DNA from 4 places in the Paenilisteria weihenstephanensis genome. Region 4 is predicted to be linked to each of the others. Evidence: riboswitches for the same ligand, from Rfam matches in the RefSeq annotation. Region 4 holds a riboswitch; each other region holds the start of a gene.
What was found. A riboswitch is a leader RNA that binds a small molecule or an ion and turns the genes downstream of it on or off. The one in region 4 is predicted to bind S-adenosylmethionine.
Positions count from the first base shown of each region.

Region 1: it holds a riboswitch for S-adenosylmethionine, as region 4 does, so the genes downstream of both, UE46_RS03820 (O-acetylhomoserine aminocarboxypropyltransferase/cysteine synthase family protein) here and metK (methionine adenosyltransferase) in region 4, are expected to answer to the same signal.
Region 2: it holds a riboswitch for S-adenosylmethionine, as region 4 does, so the genes downstream of both, UE46_RS06280 (methionine ABC transporter ATP-binding protein) here and metK (methionine adenosyltransferase) in region 4, are expected to answer to the same signal.
Region 3: it holds a riboswitch for S-adenosylmethionine, as region 4 does, so the genes downstream of both, ssuE (NADPH-dependent FMN reductase) here and metK (methionine adenosyltransferase) in region 4, are expected to answer to the same signal.

Region 1 covers NZ_CP011102.1:793,300-796,422, forward strand. The annotation lists gene metX (homoserine O-acetyltransferase MetX) at 1-695, opposite strand, end outside; gene UE46_RS03820 (O-acetylhomoserine aminocarboxypropyltransferase/cysteine synthase family protein) at 726-2,003, opposite strand; SAM riboswitch class I at 2,124-2,224, opposite strand; gene UE46_RS03825 (HdeD family acid-resistance protein) at 2,537-3,064, shown strand.
Region 2 covers NZ_CP011102.1:1,291,565-1,294,687, reverse strand. The annotation lists gene UE46_RS06290 (MetQ/NlpA family ABC transporter substrate-binding protein) at 1-212, opposite strand, end outside; gene UE46_RS06285 (methionine ABC transporter permease) at 262-912, opposite strand; gene UE46_RS06280 (methionine ABC transporter ATP-binding protein) at 913-1,929, opposite strand; SAM riboswitch class I at 2,064-2,174, opposite strand; gene UE46_RS06275 (DUF3006 domain-containing protein) at 2,252-2,482, opposite strand; gene UE46_RS06270 (MBL fold metallo-hydrolase) at 2,493-3,123, opposite strand, start outside.
Region 3 covers NZ_CP011102.1:2,982,848-2,985,970, reverse strand. The annotation lists gene UE46_RS14405 (avidin-fold protein) at 1-130, shown strand, start outside; SAM riboswitch class I at 1,206-1,316, shown strand; gene ssuE (NADPH-dependent FMN reductase) at 1,419-1,964, shown strand; gene UE46_RS14395 (glutaredoxin family protein) at 1,981-2,265, shown strand; gene UE46_RS14390 (LLM class flavin-dependent oxidoreductase) at 2,241-3,123, shown strand, end outside.
Region 4 covers NZ_CP011102.1:2,125,103-2,128,225, forward strand. The annotation lists gene metK (methionine adenosyltransferase) at 142-1,353, opposite strand; SAM riboswitch class I at 1,546-1,650, opposite strand; gene UE46_RS10300 (thiol-disulfide oxidoreductase DCC family protein) at 1,713-2,066, opposite strand; gene UE46_RS10305 (hypothetical protein) at 2,193-2,474, shown strand; gene UE46_RS10310 (L-lactate dehydrogenase) at 2,535-3,123, opposite strand, start outside.

The DNA.
Region 1 (3,123 bases), 1.3 Mb from region 4:
CGTTCAAACCGTTTCGAAAATAGCTCACTCGTGCGATACGTCATCATTCCAACCATCCGCGCTGTCGCAAGCCCACCCTCAGGCTGCCCAATATAATCCCCACCATTAAAATCAGGATCATTCAAAATCGCCATCCGCATAATCAGGTTATACCCAATCGCCTCAGGACTCGCCGCAAGAGGAGACGCTAAATTTATCACGCTCCCCGTTATTTCCGGGTAATCAATCGCCCATTGCGTCGCCTGCATGCCACCCATCGAACCGCCAATCACTGAAACCACATGCTTAACACCGAGCGCATCCAGCAACGCCTTTTGCACCTTAATAATATCCTTAATCGTAAACCCAGGAAAATGCAACCGATATTCTGCCCCCGTCCGCGGATCTACCGAAGAAGGCCCAGTTGTTCCACTACAACCACCAAAAACATTCGTACAAACAATGAAATAATCAGCCGGATCAATCGTTTTTCCCGCTCCAATAAAATCATCCCACCAACCAGCGACATCCTCGTCAAAATGCTTCGCCGCGTGCGCCGTCCCAGTCAATGCGTGCTCCAACAAAATACAGTTATCCTTCGCCAAAGAAAGCTCGCCATACGTCTCAAAACCAACCTCAATCGGGCCAATCGTTTCCCCATTTTCCAACACAAAAGGCGTGTCATTAAAAAGTTCTATCTGTCTAAGTGTTCCCATCCCACATCACCTTTTCTTCATCTGATAGTTTTAAATTTTGTCCAAAGCTTGCGCCAAATCCATGATAATATCCTCGCTATTCTCAATCCCAATCGAAACGCGAATTGTCTCGGGTTTCACACCAGCTTCCTTTTGTTCCGCAGCGTTCAACTGCTGATGTGTCGTTGAAGCGGGGTGGATAATGAGCGATTTCGCATCACCGACATTTGCCAAATGCGAAAATAGTTCCACAGACTCGATGACTTTTTTGCCAGCCTCGTAGCCATCCTTCACGCCAAACGAGAAAATAGCGCTAGGTCCCTTTGGAAAATAAATTTGCGCCAAATCATAATATTTATTCGATGCGAGACCAGGATAGTTTACCCAAGCTATTTTTTCATGTGATTCCAAGTATTCCGCCACTTTTTGAGCGTTAGCCACATGTTTATCGAGACGTAGCGACAATGTCTCCAAACCGAGAATTAGCAAGAACGAGTTGAAAGGGGAGATCGCAGCACCTGTATCACGAAGCAGCGTCACGCGTAATTTTGTAATATAAGCCGCAGCACCGACATCATTCGCATAAGAAAGGCCATGATAGCTCGGATCAGGATCAACCAATTTTGGGAACTTGCCATTTTTCCAGTCAAAAGTACCAGCGTCAATCACGGCACCACCTATTGCTACGCCGTGTCCACCGATAAATTTCGTAGCCGAGTAAACGACAATATCAGCGCCAAAATCAAACGGACGATTCAAGTAAGCCGTCGCGAATGTATTATCCACAATCAGCGGGATACCATGTTCGTGCGCCACATCTGCCACCTTGCGAATATCGATAAGATTAATATCAGGATTCCCAATTGACTCAATGAAAATCGCTTTCGTGCGTTCCGTAACAGCCGCAGCGAAGTTCTCCGCATCATCTGGGTCAACAAACGTCACATCGATCCCAAAATCCTTCAGCGTATGGGAGAATAGCGTGTAAGTCCCACCATAAAGCGTGCTCGCCGAAACAATATGATCGCCACTACTCGCAATATTCAAAATCGCATATGTAATCGCAGCCATCCCAGAAGCCGTCGCAACAGCCCCAACGCCGCCTTCCAAAAGCGCCAATCGTTCCTCAAAAACCGCCGTCGTAGGATTCGTAATACGCGTATAAATATTCCCAGCTTCTTGCAAACCAAACAGCGCCGCCGCGTGATCCGTATCATTAAACGTGTAAGAAGTAGTCTGGTAAATTGGCACAGCACGAGCGTTTGTCGCGGAATCTGGCGTATGCCCTCCATGTACTTGTATAGTTTCAAAACGATAATCTTTTCCCATCATTCCTCTACCCCTCTCAAAAACGTCAACTTATCAAGAAAAAACAAAAACCCCTCCATAGCACGCAGATGATAAGCGTTACTTAGGAAAGGTTGAACGAACAACGATTTCGTAGTCAGTAACTTATCTTTGCAAAAAAATTGCTGGAATTAGCACCGTGATCAAAATATCCGGTTGCTAAGGTTTCGCAGGGCCAGTCCCTCCACCTTTCTTGATAAGAAGCGTATTAAATTGGTTCTATCATACAATTATTTAGATACCTTTGTCAAGAGAAGTAGACAGATTTTTCAAAAGAATAAAGCTTAATTTAAAATATGTATTTTTTGAGTACATTGTAACTAAATTTCATCCGATAAAACACTAAACAAGCATTAAATAACGCTTACATATACAAGTTGTTTGCCTAAATGTGACTAAAGGCGAAATTCATAAAATAATATACGAAAATAAAAGTGTTTCAATCAAGAAATAAAGGGTAAAATAGCTGATAGAGCCTAAAAATTCTAATCATAAAAAAGGAAGTGTTACATATCATGAAAACATTCGCACGTATATTGGTGTTAATCGCCGGTATCGCAATGATATGTTTAGGAATCTGGTTTGTTTTCCACCCAGGTATTTCTTTACTATCATTCACTCTATTCATCGGAATCCTAATGTTAATCGTTGGGGTATTCCAAATCATTCAATATTTCTCCCATCGCAGTGGCCAAAAAGTTTCTGGTTGGATCCTAGCAGAAGGAATCTTGTCTGTATTACTAGGAATCTTGCTACTAGCTGACCAATTGGAAGGAACAGTAACATTAGTACTTGTCTTCGGTATGTGGGTTCTTTTTGCAGGAATCATGCGTACAATCGGAGCCTTCGCTGCTAAAAATGAAAACGTTCAAGGTTGGGGCTGGATTTTAACATTAGGTATTCTAGGAATTGTTCTTGGTTTTATCTCTTTATTCAATCCAATCGTTGGCGCAATCGGTATCGTGATTATCGTTGGTACATTCTTCATCGTCCAAGGTATCAACTGTATCGCAACGTTCTTCTTTGTTGGCAAATTGAAATAATAGAATGAACTTGAAAAGGACAAGTAATCCAGTAATCTGGGATGCTTGTCCTTTTTGGT
Region 2 (3,123 bases), 830 kb from region 4:
TTTGGAAGGACGTAATCGCTGAATTCTTTTAATTCAATGTTGATGCCATCTTTTTTAGCGATTTTCTTGATTTCAGGCCATGTACGATCGCCGGCACTAACGCCGATCACGACGCTCTTCTCGTCCCCGTTTGCTTTGTCGTCTGTACCTCCACAACCTACTGCTACTACTGCTAATAATACTAATGTCAACGCTAAAATAATTTTTTTCATTTAAAAAACTCCCTTTGTTTTATTTGCTAGATTTGGAAAATGGACCGATCTAGCGGCGGCGAATTCGGCGGGAAATGAAGTTCCCAAGTGATTGAACGCTTTGGACGATAACGACCAGGATGATAACCGTGACCAGCATGGTAATATTATCATAGCGCTGATACCCGTAAGTAATCGCTAAGTTTCCGATACCTCCAGCACCAACAACGCCAGCCATCGCTGTTGCTCCAACGAGTCCGATTGTTGCAGTGGTCAATGTGAGGATTAATGAGCTAAGTCCTTCGGGTAACATGAAGCGCCAGATGATTTGCCATGCGTTAGCGCCCATCGCTTGTGCAGCTTCGATAATACCTTGATCGACCTCTAAAAGTGAGTTTTCAACAAGTCGAGCAATGTATGGACCGGCATAGAAAACGAGTGGCACGATCGCTGCTTTCACGCCGATACTTGAGTCGACGATGAAGCGGGTAACTGGAATCAAGGCGACCAACAAGATAATAAATGGCACGGATCGCAAAATATTAATGATCGGATTTAAAATATTGAAGATCACGGTATTTTGTAAGATGTGACCTTTTCTTGTGACAACGAGCAGGACACCAAGTGGAATACCGATCAAGCAGGCGAATAATAGCGACCACGTAACCATGTATAGCGTTTCAATAAATGCGGTTGTTAATTGTTCTGATGTGACTTCCATTTAGACACCCACCTCCTCTAATTTCACATTTTGCGTTGCGGCATAGGTAAATGCTTTGGCGATTTCTTCTTTTTCACCAGTTACTTCGACGATCATGTAGCCAAAAGCAATATCTTGAATCTCGGAAATATTACCGCTTAAGACGCTGACGTTCACATCAAATTGTTTGGCGATGTTCGAAAGTAATGGGTTACCAGATGATTCACCGACAAATGTGAATTTCCAAACGGTGGCATCGTGATTTTGAATAAGTTTAAGCGCGCTTGCCGGGATGTCGTCATTAATCACTGTTTTAACAAAATTCTTAGCGGTCTGACTCTGCGGATTTGAGAAAATATCGAATACTTTACCTTCTTCGATAACTTTCCCGCCTTCCATCACGGCCACTCGATTACAAATTTCGCGAATGACTGACATTTCGTGGGTAATAAGTAAGATCGTGATGTTGTATTCTTGATTGATTTTTTTGAGTAGTTCTAAAATAGCACCTGTTGTTTCTGGGTCAAGCGCGCTTGTTGCCTCATCGCATAGCAGAACTTCTGGGTTTGTAGCGAGCGCGCGGGCAATGCCGATACGTTGCTTCTGTCCACCTGAAAGCTGATCTGGAAAGTTCTTCGCTTTATCTGCCAATCCAACAAACTCAAGCAATTCCATCACTCTTTTTTCGCGTTCTTTGCGATTTGTATGTATCAATGCAAGTGGAATCGCGATGTTTTCGAATACCGTTTTGGAATTTAACAGGTTGAAATGTTGAAAAATCATCCCTATTTTCTTCCGTTCTGCGCGAAGCTCTTTTGGCTTTAAAGTTGTCAAGTTCGTTCCTGCCACGGAAACCGAACCTGTCGTTGGTCGTTCTAAGAGGTTCACCGTGCGAATCAGCGTACTTTTACCAGCGCCACTAAATCCTACAACGCCAAATATATCTCCTTTTTCAATGGTTAAGCTAACACCAGCAAGTGCCGTAATTTCTTTGCCACCACTTTTGAATGTTTTTGTTACGTCTGTAAATTCAATCATCTTCTCAACTCCCTTAGTTACCATAACTTGACCCACAAAAAAATCTCCCCTTAAGTTAATAAGAGGAGATTTCTAATCCAAACATCTATGTACCGAATAAGTATACAGTCATATTAATGCAGTCTTGTCGTCTCACCTTATCTACCAAGTACATAACATACTTGTTGGAATTGGCACAGTATCATAAATATGATCTGTTGCCGAGGTATCATAGGGCCAAATCCCTCCACCTCTCTGGATAAAATGCGTAAGTCGTTATTTATTTTTTTTAACTATATCGTGTATTTCGGATACTGTCAATCCTTTTTTAAAAGTTCTTCGTTTATGATTGGCTACGACGGCGCAACTGCTCTAGCTTTGCTTGGATTCTTGCTTTATTTTCAGCGGTTGTTTGTTTGTCTAACGTGATGGTCGTTCCTTCGATTAAGACGGAATCACCTTCATGAATATGGATGGGCAATTGCTTTTGTGGCAGGAGCCATTCCTTATGATCTGGCTCTAGTAGAAAAACTGCTTTTCCGTCTTCTACGCGGTCTAAAATTGCTTTTTTCATTCTGGTTCACCTACTTTACGGTGGCAATTCCTTGTTCTTTAATTTGCCGAACAATACCATCGCCAATACCGTTTATTTTTTTCAACTCTTCAATCGTTTTGTACGGTCTTTCAGCAATAATTTTATCTGCTAAAACAGGGCCAATACTTGCGAGATACTGCAATTCTTCCGCGCTTGCTGTATTAATATTAATCGTATCTGGTTGTGGAACGGCATTGCCTGGCTCCTCGCTCGTTTGCTTTCCTTCGCTGTTCCCTGCTTTCGGTGTACCCGATTTATCCGTCTCTACATGGAGTTGCTTGCCGTCTGTCTCAATCGTCACAGTTCCTTCTACATCCGTTCCATACGTCGTGATATCGCGGTCTTTCAACCACTGAATGACTTCACGATGAGGGTGTCCATAGGAATTCCCCAATTCGGCCGAATAAACTGCGACTTCTGGTTTGACCGCATCTAAAAAATACGGCTGATTCGATGTAGACGAGCCGTGGTGCCCTAAATCCAAAATCTGCGCGTTTAAGTTTAAGCCACTATCAACCATCTCACGTTCGCGCATTTTCTCAGCGTCACCCGTGAAAATTGCTGCGATATCTTTGTACGTTAGACGAATCGCGATCGAATCATTATTTGCATTATCAGAA
Region 3 (3,123 bases), 860 kb from region 4:
GAAAATTCGGAGTGGTACATGTCACTCAACGCCAGAAAATTTACCAAATGGGAAGCTTCGTATGCATGAGAAATGGCAGTGGAATGGGCTTGAGCGAGACTCTGGTACTTCTATTGTGGAAGAGATTTGAAGACGTGATGAGCTCCTTTTTGAGGGGCTTTCGCAACTTTTAAACACGTTAGGGGTTGTTAATTTTAATGAAACTCAATAAGAGTTTTTTCTTGTGGTGAGAAGGATGCTAATACATATTATTTAATACATATATAACTTTAATATAAGTGGTGAATTTTGTAAGCTGTAGTAAAAAAAGTCAATAAGACATCCGCATAGAAAAGTGTATAAGAGAATTATTTGGCTCTTTAAAAACTTTTATAAGGTATAGGCATAGCAAATTCTTGAGATAATTTTTTTAAGTTATCTTATCAGTTATACTTGAAATTTTACAGTATATTTGGCAATTGATGATGTCTATTGTTTCTGGTGGATTTTTTTACTTTGCTTGTATTTTTTTGTCTATTCTGGCATATTCTATTTATGAAGCGCTCTGTAATCAATATTTACTTAAACACTTACTAACAAAGGGCGTTTGATCAAGGCCTGATTATCTACATGCAGATTGAATGTGGTAGTAGGGACTGCTTGGGATCAGTGTAGTGAGAAAAACTTAACATTACGGAGGATGAAAAGTATTGTTATTTACAATTAATGTGGTGATTGACACTTTTTTTAAAATGTTATATATTGAATATCTAGCGCAAAGTGAAAGTGAGCAGAGAGGACTTGAAATCCAGATAAAGGGATTGGCTGATCGGAGAATGCTCATTTAGCTATTCTTTTAATGAACGAGGTGTTTTTTTGAGAAACAAATTGAAGTATGTTGTATTATTTATATGTTCAGTAGTGTTCAATGTTTATTACTATGAAATTTTTCCAAGAACTATCTTATGGTTTATTGTGAGTATTCCAGTAGCGGTAATAGGGGTTCTATCGATAATAAAGTTATTTGAAGTAAGAAAACCAAGTAGATAGGTCAGAGTGGTGCAGATCAAAGCTGTGAATGGATAAATTTTTTTGTATTGGGGATTTCAGAGTGGGGAATGCCTCAGCTTTTATGTGAAAAACCTAACTAGTCTAAAAAGACAAAATATTTGTTGACATCTGATTTTAGAGATGGTAAGATACATCCAATCATAAAAATTATACAGTCCTTATTAAGAGTTGGGGGAGGAACCTGGTCCTTTGATCCCACAGCAACCTCTAGTGATAGAACGGTGCTAATTCCAGCAGGCGAGCGTGTTTGGCCTGGCAAATGGGGAGAAGAGGGATCTCTTTTCCAAATTCGGGAAGGAGGTTCTTTTTCGTCTTAATTCATAGTAAATGCATCGGATATATATGTTTTAAAAGAAAGTGGGGATGAGATGAGTCGAATCGTGATTTTGTCTGGTAGTCCATCGGCGCAATCGGGGACGGATAAGGTTTTGCGGTATGCTGGTGAGATTTTGCAGGAGGATGGAGTGGAGGTTAGTTTTCACTCGGTGCGGGATTTTGAAGCGGAAACATTGGCGAGTGCAAATTTTAAGGATGCGCGGATTGGGGAGTTGGTCGCGGATATCGAGGCGGCGGACGGTGTGATTGTTGGATCGCCGGTGTATAAGGCTTCTTATACGGGAATTTTGAAGGCGGTTTTAGACTTGTTGCCGGAGAATATTTTGAAAAATAAGGTGGCGCTGCCGATTATGTCTGGTGGGAGCAGCGGGCACGTGTTGGCGATTGATTTTACGCTTAAGCCGCTACTCGGTGTGTTGAAGGGCGAGGTTTTGCAAGGGGTTTACGTTGTGGATTCGCAAGTGGATAAAACGGCGGTTGTGCCAATTCGGGATGCGGGACTCGAGGAGCGGTTACGCGGGCAGTTGGCGGAATTGGTTGTTGCGATTGGCAGACGTGAGGTACGACAAACGATTTAAAAGGGGGACGAAAGACGTGGCGGAAAATTTATCGATTGTCGTTTGGGCGAAACAGGGTTGTGCGTATTGTGCGGAGGTCAAGGATTATTTGACGAAGGAGGGGCGCGATTTTCAGTTGGTTGATGTGACGGATCATGATGAACAGCGGGAAATTTTGCAGGCGAAATACGGGGTGCGTTATGTTCCAGTGGTCGAGATTGGTCAGGGGCATACATATCGGGGCGTGACGGAACTCGGTTTGCCAGCGCTTGAGACGGCTTTGAGGGAGGCGGAGAAATGGGATTTAGACTCAGTTTATTAGATCAGAGCCCGATTGCGGATGGAAAAAGTGCATATCAGGCGTTGCAGCAGACGATTGCGTTAGCGGAGAAGGCGGAGGAATGGGGATATCACAGGTTTTGGGTGTCGGAGCATCATGATACGAAGCTACTTGCGGGCGTTTCGCCGGAGGTTTTGGTGTCGCATTTGTTGGCACGGACGTCACGGATTCGGGTTGGTTCGGGGGGCGTGATGTTGCAGCATTATAGCGCGTATAAGGTCGCGGAGAACTTTAATTTATTAGCTACTTTAGCGCCGAATCGGGTGGATTTAGGTGTGGGGAAGGCACCTGGTGGTTTGCCGTTATCGACGAAGGCTTTGCAGTTTGGACGAACAGAAAAAGTGGATTTTGCGGAGCAGTTGACGTTATTGAAGCAGTTTGTTGATGGGGCAGTACCTGCGGATCATGCTCTTGCGGGCGTTGGGGTTGATCCTGATCCACCAACGAAACCGGAGATTTTCTTGCTGGGTGCGAGTGTGGCGAGTGCGAATTTGGCGGGAGCGCAAGGTGTGAATTTCTGTTTTGCGAAGTTTATTAATAGTGATGAAGTGGCGCTTGGCGAGGCGGTGACGGCGTTTCGGACGGCGAATCCGGAGGGTGAATTGATTATTGCAGTTCCGGTTTTGGCGGCGGATACGGAGGACGAGGCACGGGCGCTTGCGGGTGAGCAGAAAGTGGTGCGGGTGACGCTTTCGACGGGTGTTTCGGTGACGGTGCAGACGGTGGCTCAAGCGGAGGAATTCGCGAGACAGGCTGGTGTGGTTGATTTTGAGATTGAGGAGCGTGCGGCGGATGTGATTGTTGGGACGGCGCAACAGGTGAAGGCGGAATTGGTGCGAT
Region 4 (3,123 bases):
TTAAGTAACTTAATTATTATATTACATAATGATTCATAAGTGTGTGTATTTTTTGTGTCTAAATCAAGGTTTTTTTATTAAAAATGACGCAAAAATGTAGAAAAACTAGCAAAGGTAGCCCCAGTGCTAGTTTTTCTACATTTATTTTATAGTCGCAGTTTGCAATAAAAATTCTTTCATTTGTGGCGCTTTGTCCACTTTTTCCCACGGTAGATCTAAATCTAATCTTCCAAAATGACCGAATGCCGCAGTTTGACGATAAATTGGACGACGTAGATCAAGCATTTTAATAATACCTGCTGGACGTAGATCGAAAAATTTATTGACAGCGTTGATTAAGTCTTGTTCGCTATATTCGCTTGTACCATACGTATCAATCGAAATCGATACAGGATGGGCAACGCCGATAGCATAAGCTAATTGCACTTCTGCTTTTTTAGCGAGACCTGCTGCAACGATGTTTTTAGCAACGTAACGTGCGGCATAAGCGCCAGAACGATCGACTTTTGTTGGATCCTTACCGGAAAATGCACCGCCACCATGCCGCGCATAGCCGCCATATGTGTCCACGATGATTTTACGACCCGTTAAACCCGCATCTCCTTGAGGTCCGCCGATAACAAAACGCCCAGTTGGATTAATAAAATATTTCGTTTCATCATCTAGAAGCGCTGGATCAATGACTTCTTCAATCACCAATTTATGCAAGTCTGTCGCAATTTGCTCTTGTGAAATATCTGGATGATGCTGTGTCGAAATAACAATCGTATCGACACGAATTGGTTGATTATTATCATCATATTCCACGGTCACTTGTGTCTTAGCATCAGGACGTAGATACGTAAGCGTGTTATTTTTGCGTAATTCTGCAATTTTTCGAGCTAGCGCATGAGCAAGTGAAATTGGAAGTGGCATCAATTCTTCGGTTTCATCCGTTGCAAAGCCGAACATTAAGCCTTGATCCCCTGCTCCAATCGCGTCAATTGCTGCATCATCCGAGCCATCGCGTGATTCTAATGCGACGTCGACCCCTTGCGCTATATCTGGTGACTGCTCATCAATCGCCGTTAAAACAGCACATGTCTCTGCGTCAAAGCCATATTTTGCACGTGTATAGCCAATTTCTTTAATCGTATCGCGTACAATTTTCGGAATATCCACATAGGTGGACGTTGTAATTTCTCCTGCTACGAGTACCAATCCTGTCGTTACTGTCGTTTCACAAGCAACACGAGCATCGGCATCCTTTGTTAAAATTGCATCTAAAATTGCATCTGAAATTTGGTCTGCAATTTTGTCTGGGTGTCCATCAGAAACAGATTCTGACGTAAATAAATGACGGTTTCTTGCCATTCTTGTTTCCTCCTTTTTTCTCGTCCATCGCGAAGTATGGCTTTGCAAAAAATGCGAACTTATTTTGACTTGCTCCTTTTTGTTCACGCTTTATGTGACATACATATGAATGCATGCCAACAAAAAAGCCTTCTCCCTATTTTGCCAATTGCGCGCGGAATAGAGAGAAGGCTATTATTTACAATACCTTCGCTCTCATCGATCAGGAAGTCAATTCCTGCCACAGGTTAGCACCTTACAATAATTGTAGGTTGCCGGGTTTCAAAGGGCCAGTCCCTCTACCGCTCTGGATAAGAGTTTAATTTAGTTTTCATGTTATTGTAACATGTTTCATTTACCTTGTCACGCATGAAAATTATCTATTGGGTAATATCTTTCTTTTTCCCCATAAGACAAGTTCGATTGTCCGCTACCATCTTGTAACCAGCACGCCCAGCAGGTTTTAAAAACGGAAGATAGAGGATCAATCCGATCAGACCAGTTAATGGAAAACGAATAAGCATCCGCCGAACTGCAAAGAAGCCTTTTTTTGCGCTACCATTCGGTGTAATCAGATGAATCTCACGTAGTAACTCTTCTTCCGTAAAGCGCGTGCTATCTGCTTCTTGAAGCGGTATCCACTCGATTGCGTTCATCCAATCTAGCTTTTCAAATACGCGCTTAGTAGCCTTACAAAAACGGCACTTTTGGTCGTACAGAACAATATCTTTCATCTTCTCGCACCTCCTTCTATTATATTTCCCGCTTACCATTCTCCCAAAACTATGTTAAAATGAGTTTTATACGTCGGGAATTTCTCAGATCGTATGAATGCTTGGTTCACCAAAGGAGAAGAAACTATGATATTTTCAGTATTAACTTTGATTATTTTTGCGATCTTTATTATCGCTGTATGCATTTTTGAATTCATTTTAAAATGGCGTTGGTTCAAGTACTTTTTAGCAACACTTGGCTTGATCGCCAGTGCTGTCCTCTTCTTTATCAGCTTTTATGGCGGCGGAACGTCACAAGCTGAAATCGCGATTTCCCTCTTTGTTGCCACACTTGGAGAATACATTTTCGCGTTAATTATTAGTCTAGTAGCTTGGATGCGCCGTCTATCCGCTAAGAAAAACGATTAAATAGTAGTTACAAAAAAGTTGATCCTCTTTTTACGGGGCTCAACTTTTTTTGTCTAACTATTACTTACTTGCAGCCTGCTGGATGACTTGAATCGAATGCTGTAGCTTCTTTTCCTCATCTTCCGTTAACTTGGGACAACTCGTGAAAATAATGCCTTCACGGCCAATCTGCGCTGGTAATCCAAGGTACACTTGCGCCTCCTCATCGAATACCGAGACTGGAAAAATCCGTCGCTCGTCTGCCAAAATTGCTTTTGTAATCGTGGTGGCTGTGGTTCCAATACCAAAATTCGTACAACCTTTTCCTTGTAAAATAGCCCAACCAGCGTCCCGCGTTTCCTTCTCGACACTCGCGCGAAGACCTTCTAAAATCGGGCTTCCTGCTAGGCGTACCGTAGACCATGGGATAAACTGTGAATCGCCATGTTCACCCAATACATAACCTTCTATCGAATCAGGAGCGACTTGTAAAAGGTTCCCCAAAATCCGCTTCATTCGAGCTGTATCAAGCGCCGTCCCAGTCCCAAAAACGCGATGATGATCCAGTCCTGTTTTTTTCTGAACGAAGTATGTCACCACATCACATGGGTTCGTAATCACTAAAAAGATCCCATCAAAACCCGTCATCATGACTTTCGGTAAAACATCG